4 regions of the Aquipseudomonas campi genome follow, and region 4 is predicted to be linked to each of the others. Evidence: predicted binding sites of a transcription regulator. Region 4 holds the regulator's gene; each other region holds the start of a gene.
What was found. Region 4 encodes FliA, which starts transcription of late flagellar genes. Its sites were predicted from a motif close to CTAAAGTTTNNNNNNNNNNNGCCGNTAA; they were not measured.
Positions count from the first base shown of each region.

Region 1: a site for FliA is predicted at 3,251-3,278, ahead of motA (flagellar motor stator protein MotA). Genes of this name have one in related genera too.
Region 2: a site for FliA is predicted at 5,087-5,114, ahead of HNE05_RS02035 (flagellin N-terminal helical domain-containing protein). Genes of this name have one in related genera too.
Region 3: a site for FliA is predicted at 3,611-3,638, ahead of HNE05_RS18445 (methyl-accepting chemotaxis protein). Genes of this name have one in related genera too.

Region 1 is NZ_CP053697.2:3,814,305-3,820,220, reverse strand. Features, by position in the region: gene asd (archaetidylserine decarboxylase) at 1-694, opposite strand, end outside; gene HNE05_RS17630 (rhodanese-like domain-containing protein) at 765-1,580, opposite strand; gene HNE05_RS17625 (HDOD domain-containing protein) at 1,697-3,214, opposite strand; gene motA (flagellar motor stator protein MotA) at 3,335-4,186, shown strand; gene motB (flagellar motor protein MotB) at 4,192-5,235, shown strand; gene rsgA (small ribosomal subunit biogenesis GTPase RsgA) at 5,297-5,916, opposite strand, start outside.
Region 2 is NZ_CP053697.2:471,473-477,388, reverse strand. Features, by position in the region: gene HNE05_RS02060 (PaaI family thioesterase) at 1-130, shown strand, start outside; gene HNE05_RS02055 (hypothetical protein) at 310-633, opposite strand; gene HNE05_RS02050 (RbmA family biofilm matrix protein) at 715-1,752, opposite strand; gene HNE05_RS02045 (NADPH-dependent FMN reductase) at 1,908-2,468, shown strand; gene HNE05_RS02040 (hypothetical protein) at 2,606-3,382, shown strand; gene HNE05_RS02035 (flagellin N-terminal helical domain-containing protein) at 3,532-5,016, opposite strand; gene HNE05_RS02030 (ion channel) at 5,180-5,916, shown strand, end outside.
Region 3 is NZ_CP053697.2:4,003,691-4,009,606, forward strand. Features, by position in the region: gene HNE05_RS18430 (malate synthase G) at 1-118, shown strand, start outside; gene HNE05_RS18435 (substrate-binding periplasmic protein) at 1,108-1,818, opposite strand; gene HNE05_RS18440 (ABC transporter substrate-binding protein) at 1,805-3,484, opposite strand; gene HNE05_RS18445 (methyl-accepting chemotaxis protein) at 3,748-5,370, shown strand; gene HNE05_RS18450 (hypothetical protein) at 5,394-5,916, shown strand, end outside.
Region 4 is NZ_CP053697.2:1,989,560-1,995,475, forward strand. Features, by position in the region: gene flhF (flagellar biosynthesis GTPase FlhF) at 1-220, shown strand, start outside; gene fleN (flagellar synthesis regulator FleN) at 317-1,150, shown strand; gene fliA (RNA polymerase sigma factor FliA) at 1,147-1,896, shown strand; gene HNE05_RS09210 (chemotaxis response regulator CheY) at 1,978-2,352, shown strand; gene HNE05_RS09215 (protein phosphatase CheZ) at 2,372-3,157, shown strand; gene HNE05_RS09220 (chemotaxis protein CheA) at 3,187-5,409, shown strand; gene HNE05_RS09225 (protein-glutamate methylesterase/protein-glutamine glutaminase) at 5,450-5,916, shown strand, end outside.

The sequences.
Region 1 (5,916 bases), 1.8 Mb from region 4:
TTTCATCGTAACGGATGGTTTTCAGCTCGCGCTTCGGCGGGGTGATCAGCCCGGCCCACACCGTTTCGATGCTGGCGACGATCATGGCGCCGACCAGTACCACGGCCATTGGTCCGCGCTCGGTGTCGAACAGGCAGACCACGCGCTCGTTACGGGCGAACAGCTCGGGGACGTTTTCCGCGGTGGTCTGGTTGACCGAGAACAATCGGCCGGGCACATAGACCATTTCCTTCAGCGTGCCGCCCAGGGGCATGTGCACGCGGTGGTAGTCCTTGGGCGACAGGTAGATGGTGGCAAAGTCGCCGCCCATGAACGGTGCGGCGCGCTCGGCATCGCCACCGAGCAGTTCCAGCACGCTGTAGCTGTGGCCCTTGGCCTGGAAGATGCGGCCCTGTTCGATCGGGCCGAGCTGGCTGACCGCGCCGTCGGCCGGGCAGAGGGTGGCGCCCGGCGTTGCATCCAGCGGGCGGGCGCCGTCTTTCAGGGCGCGGGTGAAAAAGGCGTTGAAGTGTTCGTAGGCAGTCAGGTCTTCGACCTGGGCCTCGCTCATGTTGACCTGGTACTGCTTGGCGAACCAGCCGATCAGGCGATCCTTGAACCAGGCGGCGCGGCATTCGGCGGCGCAGCCGATCAGGCGCGACAGCAGGTGGTGTGGCAGCAGGTATTGGCTGAGGATGAACAGGCGCTGTTTCATGGGGATTCCTTGAAGGGTGGCAAGCCATTGCGCATCTGGCCGCCGTACGGCAGATCCGCGAAGTAGAGGGTTAACGCTCGACCGGTGTGTCGGGATGGTTGCCCCATTCCGACCAGGAGCCGGCATAGGCCTTGACCCGTGGGTAGCCGAGCGCCTTGGCGGCGAGATAGGTGAAGCCGGAGCGGCGGTGGGTCTGGCAGTGGGTGATCACTTCCTTGTCGGTCGTGATGCCCAGATCGGCCAGTACCTGCGCCAGGTCGCTGCGGATGCGCAGGCCGTGCTGGGCGTCCATGCCAGCGGTCCATTCGAAATTGATCGCCCCGGGAATATGCCCGTCCTTGGCGGCGAGGACTTTTTCGCCGCTGAACTCGGCCGGCGAGCGTGCGTCCCAGATCGCCAAGTCGGCCGCACCTAGGCGGCTCAGCAGGTATTCGCGGGAGGCCGTGGGCTCGTCATGCAGACTGAGCACCGGCGTGCCACTGGCGCTGGCAGTTGGCTCCGGGGTGACGTCGCGACCTTCGCTCAGCCAGGCCTGCAAACCGCCATTGAGGTAGTGGTAGCGAGCATGGCCGATCACGTCGAGCAGCCAGATGAAGCGCCCGGCCCAGCCACCACCCTCGTCGTCATAGACCACGTAGACCGCATCCGCGCGATGGCCCAACTCACCGAACAGGGCTTCCAGCTGGGTCTTTTCCGGCAGTAGGCCCGGCGCCGGCGGTTGGCCCAGCTGGGTGCGCTTGCTGTCGACCCAGTGTGCTCCGGCAATGTGCCCTTGTGCGTAACGGGCGGCGGTGCTGAGGTCGACCAGAATCAGTTCGGGTGCTTGCAGGCGGTCGGCCAGCTCGGCTGGTTCGATCACCAGCGGCAGGGAGGAAAAGGCAGACATGCAGGGCCTCGGGGTCGGTCAAAGGGCGCAATTGTAGCGGAAGACCAGGCGCCGCGGCGGGCAAAGCTGTCCCGATAACGTGGTAGGGCCGACAGTCAGGAGGTGGTAAACCGGTTCTAAGCGCCGCGGCGGGCAAAGCTGGTCAGGGCCCGTTCGATGCACTGGGCCGTCTTGCTGAAGACCTGCAGCTGGCCGTCGCTGATCGCGCCGCCGTTCTGGTCGGCGATCAGCAGCATCACTACCCGGCCATTGCTGGCCAGCGAGCGCAGCAGCAGGTGTTCGCCGGCGAACAGGGCCTTCAGGCTACCCGGCAGCAGCGCAGAGAATTGCGCCATGTTGGCGGGGCTCAGGCGCAGCTGTCCGGGCTGGGCGAGTAGGCGTTTGAGCACCTGGCTGTGCGCCGGTTCGAGGCGCAGTTGCCCGGCCTCCAGCGGCAGGCCCGCCGCCTGCTGGGTGATCAGGCGCGTGTGAGTGCGATCGGCCAGCAATAACAGCACGCGCGGGAAGCCGCTGGCGAGCAGGGCGGCGCGGGCACAATCGGTCAGCTGCAGGGTGTTGGCAAAGGACGAGGGGGTGGCCAGCAGGCGGGCACACTGGGTCTTCCACTCGTTCGGCTCGCTTTTGACGACAGCAGGGGGCGACTTCAACTGCAGGCGGCAGGCATTCCACGGCCACAGCAGTGCTTCGGCCGGATGCCAGAGATCAGCTTGGGCATGTTGCCAGGCGCTCTGCACGGCTTGCTGATGCACCAGTTGTTGTACTTCACCCAGCGTGCTGTGCAGGTACAGGCCGGTCAGGCGTTGCCAGCGCTGGCTATGCTGGCAGCTCCAGTTGTGGTGGGCAGACAGGGCCAGGCCGTTGGCCAGCAGGATGCTGTTGCCGGGCTGGGTCAGCCAGCGGCGCAGGTGCGGGTCGGCGTCGAGCATCTGTTGCTGGTGCAGGGGATGTTCATTGTCGTGGGCGATATGCAGTGCCTTGACCAGCAGGCGGCGATCCTCGACCAGCAGGCGATAGCCCTGCACGATCCAGTCTGGCAGGCGCCAGTGGCGGGCCAGCGCCAGGCACAGCTGCAGCAGCGGGACACCGAGCAGTTCGCGCTCGACGCGCGCCGCCGGCTCACCTTTGCCGAGCACCCGCTGTTCCCATTCGTTGAACAGCTGTGGGTGGTTGTATACCAGTGGCCACAACGGGGCGAAGAACAGCAGGCTGCCCCAGTGGATCTCCTGCCGCAGGCGTGCCAGGCGATTGGCGAACAGGCCATTGGCCTGTTGCGCGGCATGCAGGCTGATCAGTTGCAGCTGGCGCAGCTCACGCGGAATCTGTGCCACATCCAGTGCCGGAATCTGGTTCAGCAGGGCTTCGGTGCGGCTCAGGCCCAGGCGGGTGAGCGCCTGTTCCAGGCTTTCGGCCGGCTCGCTGAGGCTGCTGCCTTTGCGGTTGGCTTCGCGGATCAGGGTCAGGGCAATGGCTGGGCTATCCTGCATCAGCTCGGCGATTTCACGCAGCGAGCGGCGGCTGTCGAGCAAGGCTTTGCGCACGCGCTCGTGCTGTTCGCTGGCAACGGGTAGGCGAGCGCCGTCGAGCTGCTTGAGCCAGGCGTCGAGCGTTTGTGGAACGGGCTTTTGAGTGGGCATGCAGGTTGAGCCAAACTGGCTTTTCGCCTTTACTGCCTATAGTCTGGCGCAATACTTCCGATAAATAGAAGGGTTGTTTTACAGAACCCTTACGACTCACCTTTCAAGCTCATTTCCCCTATGGCAAAAATCCTCGGCATTTTGGTCGTACTCGGCAGCGTGCTCGGCGGCTTCATTCTGTCGGGCGGTAAGTTCATGGCGCTGATCCACCCCTTCGAGGTGATGATCATTGGCGGTGCAGCATTGGGTGCCTTTCTCCAGGCCAACCCCGGCAGCACCTTCATGCATGTGTTCAAGAAGTCGCTGAAGATGTTCAGCTCGCGCTTCACCCACACCTTCTATCTGGAGGTGCTGAAGCTGCTCTACGAGATCCTCAACAAGAGCCGTCGCGAAGGCATGATGGCCATCGAGGCGGATGTCGAGGAGCCCAACGCCAGCCCGATCTTCAGCAAGTACCCGGCCGTGCTCAAGGATGCGCATATGACGGCGTTCATCTGCGACTACCTGCGCATCATGTCCTCCGGCAACATGGCCCCGCATGAGCTGGAAGGCCTGTTCGACATGGAGCTCAATGGGCTCAAGGAAGAACTCGAACATCCCTCCCACGCCGTGGCTAAGGTGGCGGACGGCATGCCGGCCATGGGTATCGTCGCCGCGGTACTGGGTATCGTGATCACCATGTCGATCCTCGCTTCCGCGGACAACGCGCAGATCGGTGAAAAGGTGGGTACCGCACTGGTGGGTACCTTCCTCGGCATTCTCGCCTCCTACGGTTTCTTCGGCCCGCTGGCCGATGCCCTGGGGCACGATGCCAAGGAAGAGCTGAACCTTTACGAAGCGATCAAGGCAACCCTGGTGGCCTCGGCTTCCGGCATGCCGCCCACGCTGGCCGTGGAGTTCGGGCGCAAGGTGCTGTTTCCCGCGCATCGGCCGAGCTTCAGCGAGCTCGAACAGGCCATGCGCGGTAGCTAAGGGCCATGGAAAACAACCAGCCAATCATCGTCAAGCGGGTCAAGAAGGTCGCCGGCGGCCACCATGGTGGTGCCTGGAAGATTGCCTTTGCCGACTTTGCCACCGCGATGATGGCGTTTTTCCTGGTGATGTGGCTGATGAGCTCGGCTACGCCCGAACAGAAACGGGCGATTTCCGGCTACTTCCAGGACCCTATCGGCTTCACCGAAAGCGCCAGTCCTTACGTCATCGACCTCGGTGGTACGCCGACTCCGGCGCCGGATCGCACGCTCAATCCCGAGATGAAAGATGCCCCGGATGCTCTGGAGTCCACGGTGGATACCGAGGACACGCCTGAGGAGCTGGAGATCAAGCAGGCTGAGCAACTGGCCGAGCAGGTCGAGCAGGAGCGTCTGGAGATGCTGCTGCAGGAGTTGCAGACCAAGGTCGACGAGAATCCGCAGCTGCAGAAATTCAAGGACCAGATCCTCTTCGAGATCACCCAGGATGGCCTGCGTATCCAGATCATGGATGCCGAGAACCGGCCGATGTTCGCCCTCGGCAGCGCGCGCTTGCAGCCGTATTTCGAGGACATCCTGCTGATCCTCGCCGAGACCATCAAGGCGGTGCCGAACAAGATCAGCGTCAGCGGTCACACCGATGCCAAGCCCTTTGCCGGCGAAGGCGATTTCGGCAACTGGGAACTGTCGGCCAACCGTGCCAACGCCGCGCGCCGCACCCTGGTCGCCGGTGGCTATCCGGACGAGCGCGTCGCGCGGGTGGTGGGGTACGCCTCGTCAGCCTTGTTCGACCGCAATGATCCGTTCAATTCGGTCAACCGGCGCATCGATATCATCGTGCTGACCAAGAAGGCCCAGCGTGCTATCGAGGGTGAGCAGGACGGTGATGGTGAGGTCGCCCCGCCGGCCGATGCCCTGCCGGATCCGGGAATTGCTCCCTTCGGTGCCGAGCCGCCCGCGGCGGATGCGCCGGTGCCGGCGCCTGAGCTGCGCGAGAAGCTGAACATCTTCGAAGATGGTGCCCTGCAGTTCGACGAGCCCAGCGAGTAGTGGGTGTCGAAACAAGAAGGCCGCGAATTTCGCGGCCTTCTGCTTTTTGCGCTAGCGGAGATCAGTATTCAGCGGCTGGCAGGCTGGCCAGGATATGCCGGTAGCTGGCCATCCGGTTTGGCTGGATGCGGCCATCTTCCAAGGCCTTGAGCAGGGCGCAGCCAGGTTCGCGGTCGTGCTTGCAGTCGCGGAAGCGGCAGGTGCCGAGCAGGTCGCGGAACTCGATGAAGCCGGCTTCGACGTCGTCGCGGCTGACGTGGCCGAGGCCGAATTCGCGGATGCCGGGAGAGTCGATCAGCTCACCGCCGCCGGGGAAGTGGAACAGCCGCGCGGTGGTGGTGGTGTGAGTGCCCTTGCCGGTGACTTCCGACAGCGGGCCGACACGGGTGTCGACGCCGGGCAGCAGGCTGTTGACCAGGGAAGACTTGCCGACCCCGGACTGGCCGACGAACACGCTGACATGCCCATCCAGGCGCTTCTGCAGTTCATCCATGCCGCCACCTTCGTGGGCGGACACTTCCAGCAGCGGGTAACCCAGCTGGCGGTAGGTGGTCAGCAGGCCGTTGAGATGGGTTGAGTTCTCTTCATCGACCAGATCTGCCTTGTTCAGTAGCAGCTGCGGCTGGATGCCGGCGTGCTCGGCGGCGATCAGGTAACGGTCGATCAGGTTGGCGTGGGCGT
Region 2 (5,916 bases), 1.5 Mb from region 4:
CCGCACGCTGCGCGCCGAAGGCAAGGTGATCAATGTCAGCTCGCGCCTGGTCATTTCCGAAGGCAGCATTCGTGACGCTGACGGCACCCTCTACGCCTACGGCACCGCCACCTGCATGATCCTGCGCTAAGCGCCGGTTGCCGATCTTGTCCCCGCGCGCACGAGGAACAGGGCTGCCCAGGTTTGAACCTGGACGCCCTGCCGTAGGGTGCGCCGCGCGCACCTCAGTCCCCGCTGGGGCTTCCGGTGCGCACAGCGCACCCTACGGGCTATCGTAAACAGGCTTCTACCGGTGTAGAGCGCCCGCCGTCAGAACCTGGGCTGACGCCCCGGCGGCGTTCGCTGACGTAGCTGTCCGGCCAGGCGCTCGATGGCCTGCAGGGTCAACTGGATTTCCTCGTGGATCAGCACCCGGCCGGGCACATCCTCCAGGATCAACTCATCCAGGGCCTCTTCGGCCTCCAACTGGTAACGCGGGTCAAACGACTGAAACCTATCCATTGCGGTGTCCTCAGGGTTTTCCGGCAGCGACAGGCCGCCGGTGCGCTGGGCAGCAACTGGCAAAACAAGGAATCTGTTGTTGTCCGGGTCAGCATGCAACCCGTTGATGACTGTTGTTCGACCGGTCAGCATTGCGCCGACACCTGGTCAATTTCTGCGCATTTGTGCCAGGGGTCAAGGGCACCGGCGGCACTGCCGATGCCCTTGTGCGCCTTATTCGGCGCGCTTGCTGAAGTTCAGGTCCGCATAGATCCGCTCGCCACTGGCCTCATCGGCCACCACCAGGCGCGCCTTGTAGCCACCGGCAGGCAACCAGGCCGGGATCAGGAAGTTCTTCAGCTCGGAGAAGCTCGAGCCCGCAGGAACCTGCACGGTGCGCGGCGAGAGCAGCGGATAGCTGGTGCCGTCGGGCAGTTCAGTGGTGATCCAGTAGCTGAGGCTCAGATCGTTGGCACTGCGGTTGAACAGGGTCCGACTGTGGCGGATATAGCCACCGCTGGCGGGCAGCACATCGGTCGTGCCGGGGCGTAGTTTGAGTTCCAGGCCCAGCATGGGTTCCGGCGGTGGCCCCTGCAGATCGGCGGGGTCTTCGTAGATCTTGATATTGCTGACGGCAGCGGTTGCTTGAGAGCACTGATCTGCCGCGCCAGTCCAGGGCGACATGGTCATGCGGATACCAGTCAGCGTTGTGCTACCCAAAGTGCTGCTGTGAACCTGGTTGCCATTGATAGCGATGGTCAGCAGGTTCTTGGCGACATCGCCATGGATAGTGATCTGGTAGAGCTGCTGATCGGTGAAATAGCCAAAGCGGCTGCTTTTGCCTCCGACATTAAACAGATAGATGTCGTTCCCGCCGCCATGGAAGTTCAACGAACGAGCGCCATAGTCCTTGCTATCCAGCGAAATGCTGAAAGCGCTATCGCTGTTATTCAATGAGGACGTCTGTACGTCGTAGCTCAGATAAATTTTCTGCTGCCCTGCCGGCAGAAAAAACTCGATCTGGTCATAGGAAGCGCCGCAACTGGGCTGGTTGAACACCCCCCAGTTGCCCGGCTGGCCGGCAAAGTTGCTGACCATCTGCACCGACCCCATGTTCTGCCGCGACGGTGTATTGGGTGTACCGTCAATGAGGATCGGCTGGCCATCGACATGCGGTGGCGAAGGGAAGTTGACGTCGTAGAGAACGGCCGAATGAGCGAGGGAACTGGCGAGGCACAGCGATGCACAAGCAAGCAGTTGCTTTGTCTGCATGGTTTCATCCTTGAGGAGTGGTTGACGCCGGCAAACTCCGCCGGCCGCTGCAGAGTAGCCATAGCCCTGGGCGTTGCCAATACGTCAGTGGCAGATGGGCCTTGAACTGGCGCGTCTATAGTTCCTGCTCAACCCACTAGCCGCGAGAAAACCCCATGAGCACGCTATACAAGGTCGCCGTCCTCGTCGGCAGCCTGCGCAAGGCCTCGATCAATCGCAAGCTGGCCATGGCCCTGGCCGAACTGGCACCGCCTTCGCTGCAGCTGAACATCGTCGAGATCGGCGACTTGCCGCTGTACAACGAAGACATCGACGTCAGCCCGCCACCGTTGCCCTACACCCGCTTCCGCCAGCAGGTGAACAGCGCCGATGCGCTGCTGTTCGTCACCCCGGAATACAACCGCTCGGTGCCAGCGCCGCTGAAGAACGCCATCGATGTCGGCTCGCGGCCCTATGGCCAGAGCGTGTTCAGCGGCAAACCGGGGGCCGTGCTCAGCGCCTCGCCGGGCGCGGTCGGCGGCTTTGGCGCCAACCACCACCTGCGTCAGTCCCTGGTATTTCTCGACGTGCCGGTGCTGCAGCAGCCGGAAGCCTACCTGGGCGGCGCCGGCAGCTTCTTCGACGAGCAGGGCAAGCTCAACGATGGCGTGCGTGGCTTCCTGCAGAAATTTATCGACGCCTATGCGCTGTGGGTGGAGCGCCATGTGCAGGTCTGATCCGCACCAGCGACCGAGCCGGTCAAAGGGCAAAGCTGCCACCTGAGTCGCTCTGCCGGCTACCGGCTTGCCCTACAATCGCCGGCCGCGCCTGCTGCATCCGCCAGCGGCGCCCGTCAGGGACAGGGAGTGCCAGCATGCCACAGGGAAACAATGCACCAGACAGCGACAAGGTCTGGGTCATACCGGGTTTTCTGGGCATACCGCTGCTGCCGTTCATGCTCTTCGGCATCTTCGTCTACGGCCTCGGCAAATTGCTCTGGCTCGGCCTGCGTGGCGGCAAGGACGGGGTGGCCAGCAACTTCCTGCTGATCCCCCTGCTGGGAGTGGTCATTGTCGACGGCCAGAACGACACCCGCCTGCTGCACTGGCTCAACTATCACTTCATCATGGGTGAGTTCGGCTGTGGGCTGGTGATTGTCAGCTACCTGGTGTTCTGCCTGCTGCCCCACTTCGATCACCCACGCTTACGCTTCTTCGCCCACAACGCTTCACGCATTCTGATGGGGATGATCGTGCTGCTGTTCATCGACGCGCAACTGGCCGGGGAAGTACACCGCGAAGCCGTGAGCAACTGCGTGGGCAACTCCGAATTCAGCGGCCCCATCCATAGTCGCCACAGCTCCACACAGGGTTTCACCTACATGCAGTACCAGCTGCGCTACGGCGACAACCAGGCGCTGTCCTATTACTCCTTCGACAGCAGTGCCTGCCACACCCTGTCGCTGCGCCGTGGCCTGCTGCCCTGGTATCACTACCAACTGCTCGACGGCCCGGCGGAAAACCGGCTGCCCTTCCCCTGCCAGGGGACAGTCTGCGCCATCCCGACAGCCTGGTTTTCATCAGACACACCCAGGAGCGGGCTGTCCACCCTGCATCCACAGCAGTCCAGCACTACCGCTGCGCCCAACTAGGCTGACGTTCACCGCAGCAAGAGCCCGCGAGCCTAGCTGGGCGGCGCCGGTAGCTTCTTCGACGAGCAGGGCCAGCCTGAATGACGGCGTACGTAGCTTCCTGTACAAGCTCATCGACGCCTATGCGCTGTGTGCGGCTAGAGAACCGTTCAGAGTCCTTGCAGCAAGCTCAGAATGGCCTGCGGCCGCTGGTTGGCCTGGGCCAGCAGGGCCGTCGCGGCCTGCTGCAGGATCTGGTTCTTGACCAGAATCGAGACTTCCGCCGCATAGTCGGTATCGCGGATGCGACTGCGCGCCGCCGAGAGGTTTTCCGCGACGTTCTCCAGGTTGGCGATGGTGTATTCGAGGCGATTCTGTATCGCCCCCAGATTGGCGCGGCTACTGTCGATGCCAATCAGCGCGCCGTCGATCACGCCGATGGCGATCTGCGCGCCGATATCCGTCAGCAGATCCAGTTCGTCGACCGTCTCCAGGCTGCTGGTATTCGACGTCACACTGCCGTCGAGGGTGGCCGCAGCGGCCTGGCTGGAGAAGGCCACAGCACTGGTGAGACGCACCACGCCAATGGCCCGCAGCGCCGAATCGTCGTCCAGGGTCGCCAGCGCCACCGTCAGTTCCTCGAGCCCTTGGTAGTCGAAGTTCTGCGCTTGCGCGGTGCCCGTGGCATTCGACAGGAAGGACTCAATGGCGATGTCGTCACCGGACTCGCTGGTCAGCCACAGCTTGTCGCCCTCGACTCGCGCACTGATGCCCGTGGTGGTCGCCCGGGCGTTGATCGCCTCGGCCATCAGGCCGAGATCACCGTCCTCGACCTCGGCGTGGATGCTTACCGCCTCGCTGTTGCGGCCATACAGCTCGAAGGAGTAGATGTCGTCGGCGCTGAATGTCAGCTGCAGCACCGTTCGCGCATCGGCCGTGACGCCGGTGGTTTCACTCTGCCGGTTGATCGCCCGGGCCACCTGGCTGGCCGAGCCGGCCACATCGAAGGTCGCCGTGCCGCGGCCGGCAATAGTCAGCTCGCTGCTGACATCGTTGTCCGCCAACGTGCCGGCCTGTTCCAGCAAGCCACCGAGCTGATCCGCCGTCGCGGCGCCGAGCGTGCCATTGACCAGGTCGCGGACGTTGCTGCCAAGGGTATCGGAGCGGTAATTGCCGAGGCCAATGGCAATGGTCTCGAAGGCGTTGGCACCGACCTGGAAGAGCTGCGAGCCAAAGCTGCCGTCGAGCAGCTTGCGCCCGGCGAAACTGGTGGTCTCGGCGATGCGCGTCAGCTCCTGTTGCAGCTGCGCGACTTCCTCCTGCAGGGCACTGCGTTCGCTGAGCCCATTCGAGCCGCTGGCCGCCTGCAGGGCCAGGTCGCGCATGCGCTGGAGAATAGTGGTCGACTGCTGTAGCGCGCCCTCGGCGGTCTGCGCCAGGGAAATGCCGTCGTTGGCGTTGCGCACGGCCACACCGAGGCCACTGATCTGGCTGGTCAGCCGGTTGGCAATCTGCAGCCCGGCCGCATCGTCCTTGGCGCTGTTGATCCGATAACCGGCGGACAGTCGCTGCATCGAGACATCCAGCGCACGCGACGTCTCACTCAGGCTGCGCTGAATGCCGAGCGAGGAAGCATTGCTGAGGGTCAACGCCATAAATTCAGTCCATTGAGCAGCGCCGGCTACCTTGCCGAGGCCGGCCAACCCATTTCGGGCTGACACCTGCACATCGGCCGTAGCGCAGGATTCTTTAGCCCGAGCAGCCGCCATTCGTCCGCAGGGCAACTAGGCTTGCCTGCAGACAGCGGAGGATTGCCCCATGGCTGCGGAACCGATCGAAGACGACGCCTGGCGCGATGGCGCAACCGACTCGCACCTGGCCGAAAGCCTGGGTGACGCCCTGCAAGCCCGCGCGCGCAGTGGCCAGCCGATGCGGGGTTTCCAGCTCAAGCGCGCCGCGCTGGCGGGGATCGACCTGGTCAACCACGGCAGTCGCAGCGGCTACCAGCTACACGATACCGACCTGTACCGCGCCGATCTGCAGAACGCCCACCTGTTTGCCCTAGACCTGCGTGGCAGCTCGCTGATGAAGGCCGACCTGCGCGGCACCAATCTGCACTGCGCCGACCTGCGCGACTGCAACCTGCTGGGTATCCGCCTGGACGGTGCACGCCTGGACAATGTGATCTGGGATCGCCAGTTGCTGCAGGAGCGCCGTGGCCGCGAACGCCAGCGTGCCGGCGACAGTGACGCCGCCCGCCAGCTGTTCGAGGAGGCCGAGGAAACCTACCGCAACCTGCGCCTGCACCTGGAGAAGGCCGGGCTGTTCGAGCAGGCCGGGATCTTCTTCCACCGCGAGATGGTCATGCGCCGCCTGCAGATGCCGCGCTTCTCCGGCAAGCGCCTGCTGTCCTGGCTGGTCGACCTGTTCAGCGGCTACGGCGAGAAGCCGCTGAATGTGGTGCTGTTTTCCCTGGGCCTGATCTTCGTCTGCGGCCTGCTCTACTTCCTGGTCGGCGTGCGCCACGGTGACCTGCCGCTGCGCCTGGCGCTGGA
Region 3 (5,916 bases), 2.0 Mb from region 4:
CATCGCCTTCCAGGCTGCCCTGGAACTGGTGGTCGAAGGCACCAAGCAGCCGAACGGCTACACCGAGCCGGTCCTGCACCGCCGCCGCCGCGAGTTCAAGGCCGCCAACGGTCTGTAATTCGCCGCAGCTGTGAAAGAACCGCCCTCCGGGGCGGTTTTTTTATGGTTCTTCGCATAATTTCGGGGAAAAGCGGTCTTGCCACCGGTTGTATTTGGGGCATGGCTGCTTATTGACTGTTTCGAAGCTTCTGGTTTCGCCTCCCGGCGAGTTACTTTCTCTTTGCTCGCGCGAAAGAGAAAGTAACCAAAGAGAAAGCGCGCCCGACATCCGGCCCCGCCTGCGGCGGGGTTCCCTACCTCCGGTGCCGCTCCGGGGGCCCGGCATACACGGGCCATCCATGGCCCGTTATGCCTCTCGCCGCATCCCTGCGGCTCGTCCCCCTACGCAACACCTCCAGTCGGCCTCCTGACGGGGCTGGGCTCCGAGTGGCCTGATGCTTTTCCAGACGCAGAACTTCCAGGCAACACCAAACGCCCCGTGCAGAAGGGCGAGCGGAATCGTTGCGTAAGGGGTTGAGCGACATGGATGTCGCGAGAGCGCCGATGGGCCAGGGATGGCCCTTCGGCGCGGGCCCCTGGAGCGACGATGGAGGGAGCGGACCCGGAGCGAAGCGTAGGGCCGGATGATCGGGGAAAGCGTTTTTGCTTACTTTTTCCGCGTTTGGAAAAAGTGAGTCGCCCGGGAGGGCGAAACCAGAGCTATCGACTTGCTCGATAAACAGCTGCGCATCGAGGCAAGGCAACCTCACACAAACGTGCCAGCCCTGCGTCAATCATCATCTCCCCCTGATTCCGCGAAGAACCATTTTTATGCCCGGGGAACAGCCTCCGCTAACGGGGCACTCTTAGTGGACGGGCCTCGCGCAGACACTGGCAGCCAGAGCGCGGCTGAGCCGCCCCGGCGCTTAGAACCTGTCCACGATCTTTTGGACTAGAGCCAGACAAGGCAAAAACAGGTGAGGAAGCGGAGTTTACGAGCTGTAAATGAGCATTCCGAGCCTGTTTTTAACGCGGTATGGCCGACGGACAGGAGATCGTGGACAGGTTCTACTCCAGGCTCACGCCATGCTGCTGGTACAGCGCCTGCACCCAGCCTTCGTGGTACATCTGCTGCAAGCTCGTCTGCAGGCGCTGCAGCAGCGCTGGATCAAGCTGCGGATGGCAGGCGATGTCTTCCATCAGCGTCAGGAAGGGCAGCACCTCACGCGGTGCGGGCTTGGCCCCCAGCGCGTGAACCACCGCCGCGCTGGTCGCCCACAGCCGCGCGCGGCTGCGCTGCAGCATGCTCAGGTTGAGCGACTCCTTGTTCGAATAGAGCACGTCGAGACCGACACCCTGCAGGTAGTCACCCGCCCCCGAACCCTGATGACTGAGGATGCGCAGGCCACGCGCCTGCTCCAGGCTGTCCAGCTGCAGGTCGTCATCGGCCTTGGCGTACAGTCCCAGGCGCGAGATCAGCAGCGGACCGACCCAAGCGTAGTAGGGCTCGCGTTCCTGGCGGCGCTCGACCAGCAACACGCAACCGTTGGACTCCTGCTGGACCTTCACCAGGGCGCGCTGCAGCGGCAGAAAACTTAACTGGTAGGAGATGCCGGCACGCCGAAACAGCTCGCGGGTCAACTCGGGCACCAGCCCGGCACCCTGACCATCGAGGCTCTGCTGCACCAGCGGTGGCCGCTCCCAGGCAAACAGCTCGATCTCGGCGGCTGCGCTCGGCAGGCTGAGCAGGCTCAGCAACAACAGGCTAATCCCACGCACGCAAGGCCTCCTGGTACTTCAGGGTGCGGCCAGGCGGGCGCTCATCCGCCAGTTGCGGCCAGGGCGCGCCCGGCTGCGGCAACCAGTACTGCGCCCCGCGCGGTGGATTGAGCTGCGGTGCACAAGGGTTCTGCTGGCGCTGAGCCACAACCTGCAGGTGCTGGTCGAAGGCGACCGCCAGGTTGTGCAGCGCCTGCGCCGCGCTGAGCTTGCCGCTGATCGCCGGGTGCAGCTGACGCCACCACAGGCTGGCCATGCCGCTGTAGTCCGGCACATTGGCCCCGGTGGGGGTCCAGCGCCGCGCCGCGCGGCTGCGGTAGAACTCGACCAGGCCACCGAGGCGCGGCGCCTCGGCGAGCAGGGCCGGGGAGTCCAGGTCGGAGCGGCGGATCGGCGTCAGCCCGACCAGGGTCTTGCGCAGCGACACGCTTTTGGCGGTGACGAACTGGGCATACAGCCAAGCCGCCTGGCGCTGGCGCAGCGGCGTCGTGTTGAGCAGGGTCCAGGCGCCGACATCCTGATAGCCGGACTTCATGCCGTCCTGCCAGTAAGCGCCGCGCGGCGACGGCGCGACCCGCCATTTGGGCTTGCCTTCGCCATCCACCACCGGCGTACCGGGCTTGGTGTAGTCGGCGGTGAAAGCGGTGTACCAGAAGATCTGCTGGGCCACGTGGCCCTGGGCGGCGATATTGCCGGCCTGATTGAAGCTCATCTGCTGCGCCTCAGGCGGGGCATAGCGCTTGAGCCAGTCGACATACTGCTGCACCGCATAGACCGCCGCCGGGCTGTCCAGCGCGCCGCCACGGGCCATGCTGGCGCCCGCCGGGCGACAGCCTTCGACGCGAATACCCCAGTCGTCCACCGGCAGGCCGTTGGGTAAACCGAGGTCGGCCACCCCGGCCATGCCCAGCCAGGCATCGGACAGGCGCCAGCCCAGCGAGGGGTCGTAGCCACCGTAGTCCATGTGGCCATAGACGCGCTGGCCATCGATCTCGCCGACCTGCTCGGTGAAGAAGGCCGCGATGTCCTCATAGGCCGACCAGTTCTGCGGCACATCCAGCTCGTAGCCATAGCGCTCGCGAAATGCCTGGCGCAGTTCCGGGCGCTCGAACCAGTCCTGGCGATACCAGTAGAGATTGGCGAACTGCTGGTCCGGCAGTTGGTAGAGCTTGCCGTCCGGCGCGGTGACGAAGGGCAGGCCGATGAAATCGGCGAGGTCGAGGGTCGGTGAGGTGACGCTGGCGCCGGCGCCGGCGATGAAGTCGGAGAGCACCAGCACCTGGCCATCACGAAAGTGCTGACCGAGCAGGTCGCTGTCGCTGACATAGGCATCGTAGAGAGGCAGGCCGGTCTGCTGCTGGGTGCGCAGCTTGTTCACCACGTCGTCCTCGCCACTGATCTCGTGGATCACGCGAATACCGGTGAGCCTGCTGAACAACGGCGCCAGCACCGTCGCCTCGTACCAGTGGGTGGGGATGTGCTCGGCGATGACGCGCACCTGCACCCCCGCAAACGGCTTGCCCGCGGCGGCGAACCAGGCCAGCTCGGCGCGCTGCTCGGCGGCCGCCAGGGAGCTGGGTTGCAGCTCGGCGATGGCTTCCTGCAGGGGGTTGGCGGCGTGGGTCAGGGTACTGAACAGCAAGACGAGCCACATCACGGAGCGCATTCGTCTCTCCTTTTTCTTATCAGGCCATTCTAGTGCGGCATCTGCCGTTCGTCCCTCCAACCGCCCCAATACCGACGCAAATATGGCGATTTGCCCCAGTTGGCGGGCAGAAACGCGGTTTTCTGGCTATAGCAATACGGAGGTCGGCCGACAGTTAGGGCAGACCAGCATAAATACGCATGGTCAAACCATGACCAATAAGTGGCCTCTAGCTACTAACTGGCTTCCTGTACACTTCGCGCCCCCATTTGGGTACACCTGCCATGTTGAAGAATCTGTCGCTGACCCTGAAGTTGTCGCTGTTACCCGCCGTTGCCTTGTGCGGACTGTTGCTCTATGTGGGCTACAGCTCGTTGCAGCTGGCGGATAACGATGTGCGCCTGGTGACGCTGGAAACCCACAGTTTTCCTACCCTGGAGAAAGCCGACGCGGTGATCTTCCAGTTCTCGCGCCTGCCCGGCCTGTTCAACAACGCGGTGGCCGCCGGCGAGCTGGCGACCCTCGACGATGCGCGCAAGGTGCTCGCAGAAATCGCCAGCAAGCAGCAGGAGCTGCAGGGCCTGGCCAAGGACAACCCGACCCGCAGCGATGAACTGCAAGGTTGGCGCAGCGCCATCCAGCGCTATGCCGACAATGCCCTGGCCGCCTCCGAGCAACTGGTCAAGGGCAGCGCCAGCTTCGAGGACCTGCGCCCCAGCCTCGACCGCATGGCCACTGACCTGAGCCAGGCACAGCAGCTCGGCGACGTCTTCCGCGCCCATGCCTACGAAGACTTCCAGACCACCCTGGCGCAGGCGCGCACCGACAACGCCACCACCACCCGCGTCGGCTATGGCCTGTCGATCCTGCTGGTGGCGCTGGTCAGCATCGGCTCGGTACTGGTGATCCGCGGCATCATGGGCAACGTGCATGGCGTGATCGACTCGCTGAAAGCCATCGCCCGTGGCGAAGGCGACCTGACCCGGCGGGTCAATGTCGACTCGAATGACGAGATCGGCGAGATGATCCAGCTGTTCAACCGCTTCCTGGAAAAACTCCAGGGCACCATCCGCCAGACCATCGATGCCGCCAGCCCGCTGGGGCAGATGTCGCAGGAGCTGTATCAGCTGACCCAGGGCGCCAAGCAGAACGCCCAGTCGCAGCAGCACCACACCGACTCGATCGGCCGCGATATCCAGACCATGACCAGCAGCATTCAGGAAGTCGCCCACCGCTCCCAGCAGGCCTCCGAAGAAGCCAATGCCGCGGCCCGCCAGGCGGAAACCGCACGGCAGAATATCGGCAGCCTGTCGACCAGCATCAGCGACCTGGGCAGCAGCGTGATGAGCGCCGTGCAGGCCATGGAGCAACTCGAAGAAGAAACCCAGCAGGTCGGCTCGGTGCTCACCGTGATCCGCAGCATCGCCGAACAGACCAACCTGCTGGCGCTCAACGCCGCCATCGAAGCGGCCCGTGCCGGCGAGCAGGGCCGTGGTTTTGCCGTGGTCGCCGACGAGGTGCGCAACCTGGCGCAGAAGACCGCCGCCTCCACCGCCGAGATCCAGCAGATCATCCAGCGCCTGCAGAGCAGCGCCAACGGCGTGCTCAACGTGATGACCAGCAACGGCGAGAAGGCCCAGGCCAGCATCGAGCGCTCGGTACAGGCCACCCAGGTGCTCGAAGCGATTGCCCAGGCCGTCGGCCAGATCAACCAGCTCAACGCCGGCATCGCTCAGTTCACCCATGAGCAGATCGGCCTGTCGAGTTCGATCCAACAAGAAACCCAAGTGTTGCAGCAGGACGCACAAGCAACCGCACAGGGGGCCGAGGCCACTGCCCGTCTAGGCGAGCAACTGGTCAGCACAGGGGATCACCTGCGCGCGGCGACGGCCCAATTCCGCGTTTAATCCTTTCAACGGAGCATCACCGCATGACTACTGCCCGCGTCCTCGGCCTGGCCCTCTGCCTTGCCAGCACCTCGGCATTCGCGCTGGAACAAGGCGAAGCCCTCATCAACGGTTTCGGCACCGTCGGCATCACCCACCTGGGTGGCGAAGACGATGGCCGTGGCTACGGCATCTCCGGCCAGACCAACGACTCCTGGCGTGGCGACCAGCTGAGCAAGTTTGGCGCCCAGCTGACCTACGGCGTCACCGACACCGTCGGCCTGACCCTGCAGACCACCGCCAAGGCCTACAGCGACGAGTGGAAGGCCAACTTGGAGTGGGCCTACCTGTCCTGGCAGAGCACCGACAACCTGATGCTGCGTTTCGGCCGCCTGCGCACCCCGGTGTACATGTACTCCGAGAGCATCGACGTGGGCTTCGCCTACCCCTGGCTGCGCCTACCCGACGAGGTCTACAGCCAAGTCCAGCTGTCCAACTACGAAGGCGCCGACCTGGTTTACAACCTGCCGCTGTCCTTCGCCACCGTCTCGTTCCAGGTCGCTGGCG
Region 4 (5,916 bases):
CACCAGCCTTGGCGAAGTTTTAGGGCTGGCTATCAGCCAGCATCTACCGGTAGCCTATCTGACTGATGGGCCGAAGATTCCGGACGATGTGCAGGTGCCGCGCAGCCACCAGTTGGTGAGTCGCGCCGTCAGCCTGCAAACCACGGAAGATCCGAGCGAAGAAGCCATGGCAGATGTATTCGCCGGTCTGTACCACAATCCGGCCAGGCGGGCGGGTTAGGGCAGGCAGTAGCGGTCAAGGCGATCTAGTGTTGAGGAAAGGTCGGTGTAGTTGCCCGATCAGCCCAGTCCAGGCAAGACAAGGTGTGTAGAAAACATGGGTAGTTTGCATCCCGTACAGGTGATTGCAGTGACCGGCGGCAAAGGTGGCGTCGGCAAGACCAACGTGTCGGTGAATCTGTCACTGGCGCTGGCCGATCTCGGCCGTCGGGTCATGCTGATGGACGCCGACCTCGGCCTGGCCAACGTCGATGTGCTGCTTGGCCTCACGGCCAAGCGCACCCTGGCCGACGTGATATCCGGCGAGTGCGACCTCAAGGACGTACTAATCCCGGGGCCCGGCGGCATTCGTGTGGTGCCGGCCGCTTCCGGCACGCAGAGCATGGTGCAACTGACGCCCATGCAGCATGCCGGCCTGATCCAGGCCTTCAGCGACATCAGCGACAACCTCGACGTGCTGGTGATCGATACCGCTGCCGGCATCGGTGATGGCGTGGTCAGCTTCGTTCGCGCCGCCCAGGAAGTGATAGTCGTGGTCTGCGATGAACCGACCTCGATCACCGACGCCTATGCCCTGATCAAGCTGCTCAACCGCGATTACGGCATGAGTCGGTTCCGTGTTCTGGCCAATATGGCCCACAGCCCGCAGGAAGGTCGCAACCTCTTTGCTAAGCTGACTAAAGTGACTGACCGTTTCCTCGATGTGGCCCTGCAATACGTGGGTGCCGTGCCGTACGACGAGTCAGTCCGCAAGGCCGTGCAGAAGCAGCGCGCGGTCTATGAAGCTTTCCCGCGCTCGAAGTGCGCACTGGCGTTCAAGGCGATCGCCCAGAAAGTCGACACGTGGCCCTTACCGGCCAACCCGCGCGGCCATCTGGAGTTTTTCGTCGAACGTTTGGTGCAGCAACCGATCGCGGGAACGGCGGTATGACAGCAGCAGCCAGTGGACTCCGTATGTACAACAAGGCGCAGGCGCAGGATTCCCAGCACCAGCTGATTGAGCGCTACGGGCCGCTGGTCAAGCGTATTGCCTACCATCTGCTGGCACGGCTACCGGCCAGTGTTCAGGTGGATGATCTGATCCAGGCCGGCATGATCGGCCTGCTCGAAGCCTCGAAGAAATATGACGGAGGCAAGGGCGCCAGTTTCGAAACCTACGCCGGTATCCGCATCCGTGGCGCCATGCTCGACGAGGTGCGCAAGGGCGACTGGGCACCGCGCTCGGTACACCGCAACACCCGCATGGTCAGCGACGCAATCAGAAAGATTGAAGCCCGCACGGGTCGAGACGCTAAAGATCAAGAGGTTGCGGCCGAACTCCAATTGAGTCTCGAGGATTACTACGGCATTCTTGGCGACACTTTGGGCAGCCGCCTGTTCAGTTTCGACGACCTGATGCAGGACGGTGAACATGGCGGCATGCATGAAGACACCGGGAGCACCCAGACCGAACCCCTGCATGAGCTGGAAGACGAGCGCTTCCAGTCGGCGCTGGCTGAAGCCATCGCCAACTTGCCGGAGCGCGAACGCCTGGTTTTGGCGCTGTACTACGACGAAGAACTGAATCTCAAGGAAATCGGTGAGGTCCTGGGAGTCAGTGAGTCCCGTGTCAGTCAACTGCACAGCCAGTGCGCCGCACGTTTGCGTGCGCGTCTGGGTGAGTGGCGGGCCAGCTGAAGGGCTACCGGTTTCATGATTGCGGCGTCTCCGGGGGCCGGTGACGTTTAAGACTGTACGGAGGTCGACTTGGACAAGAACATGAAAATCCTCATCGTTGATGACTTCTCGACGATGCGACGGATCATCAAGAACCTCTTGCGTGATTTGGGATTTACCAATACCGCCGAGGCGGATGACGGGGTGACCGCATTGCCGATGCTGCAGAGTGGCAGCTTCGACTTTCTGGTGACCGACTGGAACATGCCCGGCATGACCGGCATCGACCTGTTGCGCGCGGTGCGTGCCGACGATCGCCTGAAAACCCTGCCGGTGCTGATGGTGACGGCCGAGGCCAAGCGTGACCAGATCATCGAGGCCGCGCAGGCCGGGGTGAATGGCTACGTGGTCAAGCCGTTCACGGCTCAGGTGCTGAAGGAGAAGATCGAAAAGATCTTCGAGCGGGTTAATGGCTGATGTTCGCCACGAGGGCGCTATGGCACACGATGACTCCCTGGGCGAGCTTGAATCGACCCTGAAGATGCATGCAACGCAACTTGTCGACAGCCTGGAAAAAGGCCGTTTTGGCGAAGCCGTACAACTCATTCACGAACTCAACCAGACCCGCGACCGTGGCCTGTATCAGGAAGTTGGCCGGCTGACGCGGGAATTGCACAACGCCATCGTCAATTTTCAGATCGATCCCGGTAATCCCCACGCTCAGGAAATCTCGCAGATCAGTGATGCTACTGAACGGCTCTCCTATGTAGTGACGATGACCGAGAAAGCGGCCAACCGCACCATGGATCTGGTCGAGCAGAGCGCGCCGCTGGTCAATGGCCTGGGTGACGAGGCGCAGAGTCTCAGCGCCGACTGGGGCAAGTTCATGCGCCGCGAGCTGGGCGCCGATGCCTTCCGCGAGTTGGCTAAACGTATCGAACTGTTCCTCGCTCACAGCGAGCGTGACAGCCAGAAGCTCTCCGGTTACCTGAACGACATTTTGCTGGCGCAGGACTATCAGGACCTGACCGGCCAAGTGATCAAGCGCGTGACGCAACTGGTCACCGAGGTTGAAGGAAATCTGCTGAAGCTGGTGTTGATGGCCAGCCATGTCGATCGGTTTGCTGGTATCCAGCATGACCACGAGGCGCTACGCGCCGAGCAAGAACAACAAAAAGAGCCTTCCCGGGGTGAAGGTCCGCAGATTCATGCCGATAAGCGTGAGGACGTCGCATCCAATCAGGACGATGTCGATGATCTGCTGTCCAGCCTGGGATTTTAAGGCTCTAACAGAGCCTTTGGAGCGCACCGATGAGCTTCGACGCCGATGAAGAAATCCTCCAGGACTTCCTGGTTGAGGCCGGCGAAATTCTTGAGTTGCTGTCCGAACAGCTGGTCGAGCTGGAAAGCCGACCGGATGATACGGATCTGCTCAATGCTATTTTCCGCGGTTTTCACACGGTCAAAGGGGGCGCAGGTTTCCTTCAGCTGAACGAGCTGGTGGAGTGCTGCCACATCGCGGAAAACGTCTTCGACATCCTGCGCAAGGGTGAGCGGCGAGTCACTGCCGAACTGATGGACGTGGTGCTGCAGGCTCTGGATGCGGTCAACGAGATGTTCAGCCAGGTGCGCGAGCGCACGACTGTCACTCCGGCTTCCCCCGAGTTGCTGGCAGCGCTGGCGCGCTTGGCTGACCCGCAAAGCGCGGATGAAGTCGCCGAGCCCGAAGCAGAACTGGAGCCCGAAGAGGCGCCAGTTGAGGTCGCTTCTGGTGACATCACCGATAGCGAGTTCGAGCAGTTGCTCGAAGCGATCAGTGAACCGGGTGAGCAGAGCGCGCCTCCCGTGGCAGCTTCCGGTGATGAAATCACCGATGACGAATTCGAGTCATTGCTCGATCAGTTGCACGGCAAGGGCAAGTTCGCCGAGCCTGTCGTAGCTGCGCCGGCTGCCGTTGCGGCAGCTCCGACCAAGGCCGGTGACGAGATCACCGATGACGAATTCGAGGCGCTGCTTGACCAGCTGCACGGCAAGGGCAAGTTCGTAGCGGCTGAGGAAGAACCCGCTCCTGTTGTTTCCAAAGCGCCGGCTAGCGCAGCAGCGGGCGACGACATCACCGATGACGAATTCGAGGCACTACTCGATCAGCTGCACGGCAAAGGCAAGTTCGATGAAACGGCCGCGGTGCCGGCCGCCGCGCCTGTCGCGGCGGTGAAAGCCGCGCCGCCGGCCACACCTGTTGCCGCAAAGCCTGCTGCCGCCAAGCCAGTCGCCAAACCTGCGGCCAAGGCCGAACCGGTAAAAGCTGCCGCACCACCACCTTCGCCAGCCCCCGCAGCAGACAAAGCCCCGCCAGCCGCCAGTGAAGCCGAGACCACGGTGCGGGTGGATACCGCGCGCCTGGATGAGATCATGAACATGGTCGGTGAGCTGGTGCTGGTGCGTAACCGTCTGGTGCGCCTGGGCCTGAACAGCGGCGACGAGGCCATGTCCAAGGCCGTTTCCAACCTCGATGTGGTGACTGCGGATCTGCAGACTGCGGTCATGAAGACCCGTATGCAGCCGATCAAGAAGGTCTTCGGCCGCTTCCCGCGCCTGGTTCGCGACCTGGCGCGCCAGCTCAAGAAAGAGATCAATCTGGAACTGATCGGTGAAGAAACCGATCTCGACAAAAACCTGGTCGAGGCCCTGGCCGATCCGCTGGTGCACTTGGTGCGCAACGCCGTCGACCATGGTATCGAGATGCCGGAAGAGCGCGAGAGTTCGGGCAAGGCGCGTGGTGGCCGAGTGGTGTTGTCGGCCGAGCAGGAAGGCGACCACATTCTGCTGTCGATCTCCGATGACGGCAAAGGCATGGATCCGGAGATTCTCCGCGCCAAGGCCGTCGAAAAGGGCCTGATGGACAAGGATGCCGCGGATCGTCTGAGCGAAACCGAGTGCTTCAATCTGATCTTCGCCCCGGGCTTCTCGACCAAGACCGAGATTTCCGATGTGTCCGGCCGTGGCGTGGGCATGGACGTGGTGAAAACCAAGATTTCCCAGCTCAACGGCATCATCAACGTGCACTCGGTCAAGGAGCAGGGCTCGAAGATCATCATCAAGGTGCCGCTGACCCTGGCGATCATGCCGACCCTGATGGTCATGCTTGGTAACCAGGCCTTTGCCTTCCCACTGGTCAACGTCAACGAGATTTTCCACCTCGACCTGTCGCGTACCAACGTGGTGGACGGTCAGGAAGTGGTGATCGTGCGCGACAAGGCCCTGCCGCTGTTCTATCTCAAGCGCTGGCTGGTGCGTGGCGCCAGCTACGAAGAGCAGCGTGAAGGTCATGTGGTGATACTTACGGTTGGCAGCCAGCGCATCGGCTTCGTGGTCGACCAGTTGGTCGGTCAGGAGGAAGTGGTGATCAAGCCACTGGGCAAGATGCTGCAGGGCACTCCTGGCATGTCCGGCGCGACTATTACCGGCGACGGGCGCATTGCCCTGATCCTCGACGTACCGAGTATGCTCAAGCGCTACGCGCGTCGTCTCTGATTGATTGCGGCCTGGCATCGCCAGTCGCTCAGGAGTGTTTATGGCTGTCAAGGTCCTGGTGGTGGACGATTCCGGCTTCTTCCGTCGCCGGGTATCGGAAATTCTCTCCGCCGACCCGAATATCCAGGTGGTCGGTACCGCGACCAATGGCCGCGAGGCGATCGATCAGGCGCTGGCATTGAAGCCGGACGTGATCACCATGGACTACGAGATGCCGATGATGGACGGCATCACGGCGGTACGAAACATCATGCAGCGCTGTCCGACGCCCGTATTGATGTTCTCCTCGCTGACCCACGAAGGCGCCCGGGTCACCCTGGATGCGCTGGATGCCGGCGCGGTGGATTTTCTGCCGAAGAACTTCGAAGACATCTCGCGTAACCCGGAGAAGGTCAAGGCGCTGCTGTGCGAGAAGGTTCATTCGATTGCCCGCAGTAACCGCCGTAATAGCGGCTACAGTTCGGCGCCCGTAGCGGCACCGGTTACGCCTGCCGCGACAGCCCGCAG